DNA from 3 places in the Rhodococcus sp. SJ-3 genome. Region 2 is predicted to be linked to each of the others. Evidence: riboswitches for the same ligand, from Rfam matches in the RefSeq annotation. Region 2 holds a riboswitch; each other region holds the start of a gene.
The links. A riboswitch is a leader RNA that binds a small molecule or an ion and turns the genes downstream of it on or off. The one in region 2 is predicted to bind thiamine pyrophosphate.

Region 1 (3,271 bases), 670 kb from region 2:
GAGTCCCGACGCGTCCCTGGTCGTCGCGCATGAAGTCGGCTGAGAGCATCCGCTGACTCTCGAAGACGAGTTCTTCGTTCGAGAACACACCCGGGTTGGCGTCGAGCAGTGCACGCGCGCCTCGATCGGGATCGTCGGCAGCGATCTCGTAGCCACGCTGCAGTGCCTGCACGAACGCGCGACCACGATCGGGGTTCTCGGCGAGCCAGTCCTCGCTGCCGTTGACGACGATCGCGTACTGATCGGGGAATCCGTAGTCGGTGTAGTCGAAATAGCGCATCGGCAATCCACGATGCTCCGCTTCGAGTCCCTCCCACGCCAGATACGAGACGGTGAAGTCCGCGGTGCCCGAATAGACGGCCTCGTACGCCGACGTTCCGAGAACGACCTCGTCGAACTCGCCTCGCCCGCCATCGTTGCGGATGACCTGCGCCAATGTCTCCGAGACACCTGGATCGGCGAAACCTGCGTAGATTCGGCCGTCGAGGTCTGCCGGCCGTGTGAGATCGCCGCGGTCGGACTTGACCGCAATACCTGTCGCCCAATGTTGTAACGGGGCGAGGACCGAAACGGTATGCGCTCCTGCGGCGCGTGCGAACGTCGCCATTCCTTGCGTCGAGATCCCGAATTCCGCATTGCCCGCGTCGACGAGAGTGTCGGGTGACGCATCGTTGTAAGGAAGGATCTCGACGTCGAGCCCGGCGTCGTCGAACAATCCTTCCTGCAACGCTACGTACAGACCGGTGTGGTTGGTGTTGGGAGTCCAGTCGAGTGCGAACCGGATCGTGTCGTCGGAACCGCCGCTGGCGCACGCAGTGGCAGTGCACAGGGTCCAGACAGCGATGGTGAGGGCGGTGATCCGGTGCCGGAGCGTCACGACGCAGGCCACGGATGCGTGTTCAGGGCGGTGTCCCAGAACATGAGCTCGTAGCGGGTCGCGAAGATGAAGGCATCGATCATCGCGTCTCGTTCGGTCTCGGTCGCCGCGGCTCCGGCGGCATCGACCAGTGCACGTGCACCCGCGACCGAATCCTGGAAGTCCTGGTCGTCGTAGGCAGCCACCCATTGTGCGTAGGGATGGGCCGGATCGGCGGCGAGCACGTCGGCCGCGCGAGACGCCAGATCGCGGCACACTTCGGCGTAGATCCAGAAGCACGGCAGCACTGCGGCGGCACCCACCGGGTACGGCTCGGTCGCCACCGTGGCAGTCAGGTACGAGACGTAGCCGAGGCAAGCGGGGGAGTGGGCGACAGGAGCGTCGTTGGCGGGCAGTACCCCACCGTGGAGAAGGCGCTGGTGCAGCGAGGACTCTTCGGTGGCCGCCGTCGCGGAGCTCGTCGCCCAGAATGCGCCGGTGACCGGGTCGGGCGCCTTGGACGCAAGCAGCGCGAGGGCTTTGGCGTATCCGGCCAGGTAGAGCCCATCCTGCTCGATGTAGAAGCGGAACGATTCGAGTGGCAGTGTGCCGTCGCCCAGGCGGCGCAGGAACTCGAGGTCGTCGATGGAGTCGCGCAGAACCTTCGTGCGGTCCCACAGGACATCGGTGAAACGGTCGGTCGGTGAATCGTGCGCAGGCACAGTCATCCCGAATCATCCCTTCGTCAGCATTACCTGATCAGGTTCGACGGGTGTGATCTCAGCCCCGCTGTCGCGAAGCACCCCGTGTCGGTCGGAGGCGACGATAGCACCCCGGGCGGGCCGTGGGCGCGGCTGCTGATGGGTACGTTGGGATGCGAGAAGCTCACCGGGAGGTCATGTGGACGCCGAGACGCTCGTTGTCGGATGCAAGTACGGTGACGCCCGCGGGTATCGCGACGGCGCGGTGTACTCGTGGAAAGGGATCCCGTTCGCGGCCCCGACCGGCGGCTACATGAGATTCCGCTCGCCGGAGAGCCCCCGGCCGTGGTCGGGCGTGCTCGACTGCGAGCGGTATGGTCCGATCGCTCCACAGAGCCCGAACAGCCCGATCGGAATCTCGTCCGAGATGTCGATCGGGGAGGACTGCCTCTCTCTCAACATCTGGGCGCCCGAACCGGACGGCGAGAAGCGCCCGGTGATGGTGTGGATCCACGGTGGTGCGTATGTCATCGGCTACTCGGGTCAGAAGATCTACGACGGACGTGCGCTCTGTGAAGCGGGGAACGTCGTGGTGGTCACCCTCAACTATCGCCTGGGTGCCCTCGGATTCCTCGATCTGTCGTCGTTCTCGTCCGCCGGCGACACATATGAGTCGAATCTAGGTCTGCGAGATCAAATTTCGGCGCTCGAATGGGTCCGCGACTGCATCGCGGACTTCGGAGGCGACCCGGATAATGTCACCCTGTTCGGCGAATCGTCCGGTGGGGGCTCCGTCACGACGCTGATGACGGTGCCTCGTGCGGAGGGGCTGTTTCATCGGGCGATCGCGCAGTCGCCGCCGGCGACGTCGGTATACGGTCGTGAGCGTGCCGCGGTGGTCGCCGAGCGGTTCCTCGGGATCCTCGAGGTGTCTCCGGCTCGGGTGGGGCGTCTCCGGCAGATGCCTTTCGAGCAGCTCGTCGAGGCGGCCGAAACGGTGGTCGGGGAGATCCCCACGAAAGTTCCGGGCACATTGGCCATGACGCCGGTGGTCGATCGCGACCTCGTGCCCAAGTACCCGGTCGCGGCATTCCAGAAAGGCCTGTCGCACCGGGTGCCGCTCATCATCGGTTCGAACAAGGACGAGCCGTCGATTTTCCGTTTCATGAAGTCGCCGTTGATGCCGGTCGACGATTCGTCCGTGCGCGCCATGCTGGAGGCGCTTGCGAAGGACCGCCCCGATCTCGAGCCCGAACGGCTCGCCGAAATCGCCGCAGCGTATCCCGATCTGCCGAAGCCGAGCGGGGCGATGGCCTTGTCGCGCGACGCCGGGTTCCGGATGCCGGTGTTGTGGGTGGCGGAAGCGCACTCCGAGCATTCCCAGACGTGGGTGTACCGCTTCGACCACGCGACGCCGATGCTCAAGGCGGCGCGGATCGGCGCCGGGCATGCAACCGAATTACCCTACGTATTCGGTAATTTCGGCACGCTCGGTCGAGATCCGAGTTTCTGGCTCGGTGGGCGTAGGAGTGCGATCGAGGTGTCGGGCAGGATTCAGCGGCGATGGTTGGCGTTCGCGAAGCACGCGGTTCCTGCCGCGCTGGACGCGTCGAAGCACTGGCCGCAGTACGAGCCGCGCGAGCGGGCCACCCTACTCATCGATGCACGGGACACAGTGGTCGCGGATCCGGAGGGCGCAATGCGTGAGGTGTGG
Region 2 (3,271 bases):
TGTGCTTCGTCGTCGGTGCGGCCGACGTAGGTGACGAGACCGGGCAGTATCGCGATAGACGCGGCATCACGCCCCGCGGCGGCGGTGCGGGACCGCAGATCGGTAGCGAACTCGAGCGCTGCCGGAAGGTCCCAGGCGACCGAATACACGGCCTCGGCGTGGCGTGCTGCGAGGTCGCGTCCGGTGTCGGAGGCGCCGGCCTGGAACAACACGGGGCGTCCCTGCGGGCAGCGTGGCACCGTGAGCGGGCCGTCCACTCGGAAGTGTCTACCGTGGTGTTCGATCCGGTGGATCGCGTCGGCATCCAGGAAACGCCCGGCAGTGCGGTCCGCGATCACGGCGTGCTCTTCCCACGAATCCCACAGCGCGACAATCGCGTCGATGAACTCCGCCGCTCGCCCGTATCGTTCGGCGTGGGCCGGTAGTGACTCGAGTCCGTGGTTGCGGGCTTCGGCGTCGAACATCGAGGTCACGATGTTGGCACCGGCGCGTCCACCGCTGATGTGATCGAGCGAGGCGAGCATGCGGGCCGCGTGGAACGGCGTGTAGAAACTTGCGGACACCGTGGTGACCAGGCCGATCTTCTCAGTGGCCCGCGCCATCGCAGACAGCGCCGTGAGCGGTTCGAGAAACCACGTCGTGCCCGCCGTGTACGCGGTGTTCACACTGTGCCCGTCGGCGAAGAACACCGCATCGAAGCAGCCCCGTTCGGCGGTGCGCGCGAGTTCCTCGAAGTAGGCGATGTCGCCGATGCGCTCCGCGGCGGAGTCCGGGTGCCGCCACGCCGAAGAATGATGCCCGGCACCGTACAGAAATGCGCCCAGATGCAGGGTGCGTACCACCGGCATCAGTCCATCACCAGCCCGCCGTCGACGACGAGGTTCTGCCCGGTCACTGCTCGCGACCAGTCGGACGCGAAGAACAGCACGGCGGCGGCGAAGTCCTCCGGCGTCGTGACCGCACGCAGCGGGGTGGACGCGGCGATCAGGTCGAAGACCTCAGGAGGTGTCGCGGACGATGCATCGGTGGTGCGCAGGAGTCCGCCCGACACCATGTTCACCCGGATGCCTTCGGGGCCCAGATCCGCAGCAAAGGTGCGGGTCGTCGACAGCAGGGCCGCTTTCGCCGCGGTGTAGTCGTGGTACGGCACGACCGGGTTCTGGAACAGGTTGGTCCCGATGTTGACGATGCTGCCGCCGCCGGCTTCGCGCATGCCCCTCAGGGCGGCCTGGATCGTGTTCACCGCGCCACCGACGATGCCTTCGAGTTGCGCTGCGAACGCACCGTAACCGATCTCGTCGGCCTTGTCTCGGGCGTCACCGTTGAAGGAGAAGTCGGGAAGGGCATTGTTCACCACGGTGGTCACCGGACGTCCGAAGTGTTCGCGCGCCCGGTCGAACGCAGCCTGTACCTGCGTGCGGTCGGTGACATCGGCCTGCACGGCGATCGCTCGTTCGGAGCCGATGCTCTCGGCGAGAGCCTGTGCTGCATCGCCGCTGCGCCGGTAGTTCACCACGACCGACGCGCCTTCGTCCGCGAAGGCCTGCGCGATGCTGCTGCCGAGCCCGCGGGCTGCGCCGGTGATCAGGACGATCTGATTCTGCAGTGACGTTGTGACGAGAGCCATTGTGGCGCCTTCCCTTCGGAGCGAGGGATACACAGGCGGCATCGGTCCACTGGTCTGTTGCCGACTCGGCATCCCTTCGCTCGCATGATCGAGATCAGGTTCTACGGGTGTGGTCTCAGCCGTTTCCGGCACCCCGTGTCGAGTTCCGAACCCCAGGTTAGCAGTGTGCACGGGCAACGCCGGAGCACGTCACGTTCCGGCATGGGCGAACAGCAACGCGAGCCACGCCCAGCCCACGGTGATCACCACCCGCTGCACGAGCCCGGCGAGCCGGGCGTCGTTTTCCCACGCCTGCCCGAATGCGACGAAGCCGATGCTCAGCGCGCCGGCGGTCAGGCCCGAAAACCATGTCCACGCGGCGCCGGACACCGTGAACGCGGCGATGATCGCGGCTGCAGGAAGCGAGGTGAACACGACTGCACCCGCGTGGTCATGAATCTTGTGGCGGCGCGTGTACACCGTCGGTGTGCGGTCCGGTGTGCCCGGCGGATATCCACGCATCGCATCCATCGGAAAGAGTCCCGAGAGTACGAGGGCGACGCCGAACACTCCGATCGTCACGCCGAGCAACACACTGCCGAATGCGTCGGCGACGCCGACGGATCCGAGGGCCACTCCTACGCCGCACGCGATGAAGTTGGTGGTCTGGATCCAGCCTCGGCGGCCGAGTGCGAGCGCACTGACGGGCTGGCGTACCGGGTGATAGCCGGGGCGGGTCCACCCCTCGACGAGGAAGACCACGACGAAGACCGTGAGCGCGACCGAACCGATGATCGTCACGCGGTCATTCCCACCGGAAGAGCGCCGCCGCAACGACGACACCGGTCACGATCGCCACGCCGAGCGCGACGAAATGGGCCGGATCGGCCGGACTTCCGGCCCATGCCGCGGACATGGCCTGCGACGAGGCGCCGAACGGTAGCCACTCTCCCACCGCGGCAACGGGCTCCGGGAGCGAATCGATGCTGCCGAACAAGCCGCCGGTCGCGCCGAGTGCGAAGAACGCGACGAGACCGATCGCCACCGCGGAGTTCGGGGTCGGGGAGATCGCCGCGACGATCATTCCCACCGCATACATCGCCGCCATCGAAAGCACGAAGACACCGAGAGCAGTGCCTGGGTGCACAGGTAGCCGGGCGTCGAAGAAGACGATCGCGACGATCAGCGCCGCACCGAGCCCGACCAGGGTCTGCAGCACGCTCACCACGACCTGTGCCACCAGGACCATCGCAGGAGACGCCGGTGTCACCGACAGTCGACGCAGAATCCCCGTGCGACGGTAGTACGCCAGGAAACTCGGCATGTTGATGACACCGATCGTGGCGATGATGATCGTGAACACCAGCGGCATAACGTACACATCGAGCGCTGAGCGTCCGTTGATCACAACCTCGCCGCTCGCGGTCGCCGCACTCATGACAAGGATGAGCAGCGGGAGGCCGATCGGGACGACGAGACCCGCCGTGTCGCGTGCCACCATCCTCGCTTCGCACGCGATCAGCGTCAGCCATGCCGCGAAACCGGGCCGCCGGATCTCCGTACCGGTGTTCATACGGTGTCCTCCAGTTCTTTTCCGGTGAGCGCGACGAATGCCTCGTCGAGGTTGTTCGCAGACGCTGCGGCAACGAGTCCGGACGGGGTGTC
Region 3 (3,271 bases), 2.9 Mb from region 2:
GGAATGCGTCCGGCATGCCGAGCACGGAAGCCGGCTTCGACCGCGTGACGCATCGCTGATGCCATCAACGCCGGGTCCTTCGCTCGGGTGACCGCCGTGGCGAGGAGCACCGCGTCGCAGCCCAGTTCCATGGCGAGGGCAGCATCCGAGGCAGTACCGATACCGGCGTCGAGAATGACGGGTACCCCAGCGGATTCCACGATCATCTCGATGTGGTGTGGATTGGCGATACCCAGCCCCGTCCCGATCGGCGATCCGAGCGGCATCACCGCGACACACCCGACATCCTCCAGGCGACGCGCGAGCACCGGATCATCGGTGGTGTACGGCAGGACATTGAACCCGTCGTCCACGAGCTGCTCTGCAGCAGAGACCAATTCGATCGCGTCGGGCAACAGGGTTCGTTCGTCGGCGATGACTTCGAGCTTGACCCAATCGGTTTCGAGCGCTTCCCGGCCCAGTTGCGCGGTGAGGACCGCCTCCTTCGCTCCGCGGCACCCCGCGGTGTTCGGCAGCGGCGCGATCCCGAGCCGAACCAGCAGGTCCAGCACGCCCGTTCCCGACGTCGCGTCGACCCGACGCATCGCCACAGTGGTCAATTCGGTACCCGAGGCAACGAGCGCGTCCTCGAGCACTGCAAGGTTCGCAGCACCTCCCGTGCCGGTGATCAACCGGGACGAGAACGATCGCCCGGCGATGGTCAGCGGGGGGAGATCCTGCCCCGGGTCCACCCGCGCGAGTGCGTGTTCAGCCACCCTGCACCGCCGTGAGGATCTCGATCTGCGCACCCTTGCCGATTTTCTCGCTCCAGCGTCCCCGGGGGAACAACACCCCGTCGACGGCGACCGCGATGCCCTTCTCGGGCAGTCCCATCTCGGCCAGCAGGTCCGTCATGGTCGGTTCGTCTGCAAAATATTTCTCCTCACCGTTGACGGTGATACCGACCGAAATCTGATTCGTCATCGCACGCTCTCCTTCGCGAATCGTTGGGGATCTGCATGTGCCACCTCGGCGAGCGGGTCGTCGGCGAGCTCGGCGAGCACCGAGTCGACCGTGATCGCGGTGAGCAGAATTCCGTTGCGGCCGTGCCCGGTAGCAGCAATCACCCGATCCGACAATCTGCCGATCAGCGGCAGATTGTCAGGACTCATCGGGCGCAGCCCCGCGCTCGCCTCGTGCAGTTCGTACTCACCGATCGCGGGAAACAGCATTTCGGCGTCGGCGATCAGGTCGCGCACTCCCGCGACCGTGACCTCGGTGTCGTCCGCTTCGTACTGGGTCGCTCCCACGACGATCCCGTCGGCGCGTGGCACCAGATACGCGGGGCGTCCGTGCACACTGCCGCGCACGGTGTGCTGCGGCGGCGGGGTTGCTCCGGGGCGTACGCGCAGCCGCAGGATCTCACCTTTGACCGGCCGGACCGGAAGGTCCGGCCACAGTCGCGCCGATGCGTACCCCGCGGCGAGCACGACGCGGTCGTCGGACAGTTCGTCGAGGTCGCCGACGGAAGCCTGGACGAACTGCACACCCGCGGCGACGGCAGCGCGATGCAGCGCTTCGACGAGCCTTCTGTTGTCGACGGACAGTTCGGTGGGGGCCAGCAGGCCGAGCCTGATCCGCGGACCCAGCGACGGTTCGAGATCACGGATCTCGGCCCGGGTGAGGATGCGCATCTCGTGGCCCTGCTCCGCCACCCAGGTTGCGATCGTGCGCAGGTCGGCGGCGTCCGCGGCGTCCAGAGCAACGGTCAGCGATGCACCCGCGGTGAAGACGTCGATGCCGGTCTCGCATTCGAGGTCGTGCGCGAGTGCGGGCCAGCGCTGCAGCGAGGCCGCCCCGAGATCGAGGACGTGCTCTTCCCCGGGCCACCCTTCCGACAACGGTGCGAGCATTCCGCCCGCAACCCAGGATGCGCCGGTGCCCGGGGCACGATCGTGGACGGTGACCGTCCATCCCGCGCGGGCTGCACGCCACGCGACGGCCAGACCGATCACGCCACCACCGATGACCGCTACTGTCGACACGACATCCACCTCACTCCCTGCGCCGGCATGATCCGGTTCAGGTCATAACGGTCGGGGCCGGCAGGCCCCCTCTCAGCCCCGCGTTCCTCGGGACTCCCGTGTTGTCACTTTCGAGGTAGAGGCTACCGTCTTGTCCGTGACGACCTACCCGACCACCTACCGCGGCAGCCATCCCGACCCCCGTGGACGCCTCGCGACCGCGCGGTTGTACCTGTGCACCGATGCCCGTCGCGACACCCGCGATCTCGCCCGGTTCATCGAGGAAGCCCTGGTCGGCGGCGTCGATATCGTGCAGTTGCGCGACAAGGACTCCGCAGGTGAGAAGAAGTTCGGCCGCCTGGAGGCCGGTGAGGAACTCGCCGCGCTCGAGGTGATCGCCGATGCGTGTGCACGCCACGGGGCACTGTTCGCGGTCAACGACCGCGCCGACATTGCGCTCGCCGCAGGCGCCGACATTCTGCACCTCGGACAGGGCGACCTGCCGGTGAAGCAGGCGCGGAGGATCCTCGGCGACGACATCGTCATCGGCCGGTCCACGGCCAGCCGCGCGCAGGCCGTGCTCGCCGACGGCGAGGACGGAGTGGACTATTTCGCGTCCGGTCCGGTGTGGGACACCCCGACCAAGCCGGGGCGCACAGCAGCCGGACTCGACGTCCTCCGGGAGGTACACGCTTCGCATCCGCAGCGACCGTGGTTCGCGATCGGCGGTGTGGATCTCGAACGTCTCCCGCAGGTGCTCGACGCGGGCGCCCAGCGCATCGCGGTGGTGCGCGCGATCACGAAGGCCGACGACCCGCGCGCTGCCGCGGCAGCGCTGAAGGCTGCGCTGCCTGTCTGACGTCCTACAGCCAGCCGAGTACTGCCGACGGGGACAGCGTCATCGTGCCGTGGGGCAGACGCGCACGCAGTCCCCGATCGGCGGTCACCACCACTGTCACGGCCGGATCGAGCGCGGTCGCCGTAGCGGGAACAGCCGAAGTATCGGGAGCAACTGCTGCGGCAAGCCGCGCGAGTTCGTCGTCGCCACTGCCGTCCGCGGTGTGCACGCGGGTGCGGTCGTTGTCGACGATCGCGCTACGCGCACGGCCTTCGAGCACCGCCTCGACCCGCGACACCCACCCGAATGTTCTGTCGGGAAGTTCGACGGTGCGTGGGAGGGCCGCCGCGATGCCGGTGAGCAGGGCACCTGTCGCACCGGGACGGTCTCGCCACCATCCGGACGGCCCACCGGCTCCGAGAACGTTCGC

Region 1: linked by a shared signal. The riboswitch ahead of ACTDXD_RS20370 (TenA family protein) and the one ahead of ACTDXD_RS17275 (3-oxoacyl-ACP reductase) in region 2 are both predicted to bind thiamine pyrophosphate.
Region 3: linked by a shared signal. The riboswitch ahead of thiO (glycine oxidase ThiO) and the one ahead of ACTDXD_RS17275 (3-oxoacyl-ACP reductase) in region 2 are both predicted to bind thiamine pyrophosphate.

Annotation. Positions count from the first base shown of each region.
Region 1 covers NZ_CM123306.1:4,375,258-4,378,528, forward strand. The annotation lists gene ACTDXD_RS20365 (ABC transporter substrate-binding protein) at 1-844, opposite strand, end outside; gene ACTDXD_RS20370 (TenA family protein) at 874-1,584, opposite strand; TPP riboswitch at 1,577-1,673, opposite strand; gene ACTDXD_RS20375 (carboxylesterase/lipase family protein) at 1,757-3,271, shown strand, end outside.
Region 2 covers NZ_CM123306.1:3,702,271-3,705,541, forward strand. The annotation lists gene ACTDXD_RS17270 (LLM class flavin-dependent oxidoreductase) at 1-848, opposite strand, end outside; gene ACTDXD_RS17275 (3-oxoacyl-ACP reductase) at 848-1,627, opposite strand; TPP riboswitch at 1,682-1,773, opposite strand; gene ACTDXD_RS17280 (DUF998 domain-containing protein) at 1,817-2,407, opposite strand; gene ACTDXD_RS17285 (ABC transporter permease) at 2,412-3,179, opposite strand; gene ACTDXD_RS17290 (ABC transporter ATP-binding protein) at 3,176-3,271, opposite strand, start outside.
Region 3 covers NZ_CM123306.1:804,802-808,072, forward strand. The annotation lists gene ACTDXD_RS03675 (thiazole synthase) at 1-755, opposite strand, end outside; gene thiS (sulfur carrier protein ThiS) at 748-963, opposite strand; gene thiO (glycine oxidase ThiO) at 960-2,024, opposite strand; TPP riboswitch at 2,020-2,134, opposite strand; gene thiE (thiamine phosphate synthase) at 2,161-2,862, shown strand; gene ACTDXD_RS03695 (NUDIX hydrolase) at 2,867-3,271, opposite strand, start outside.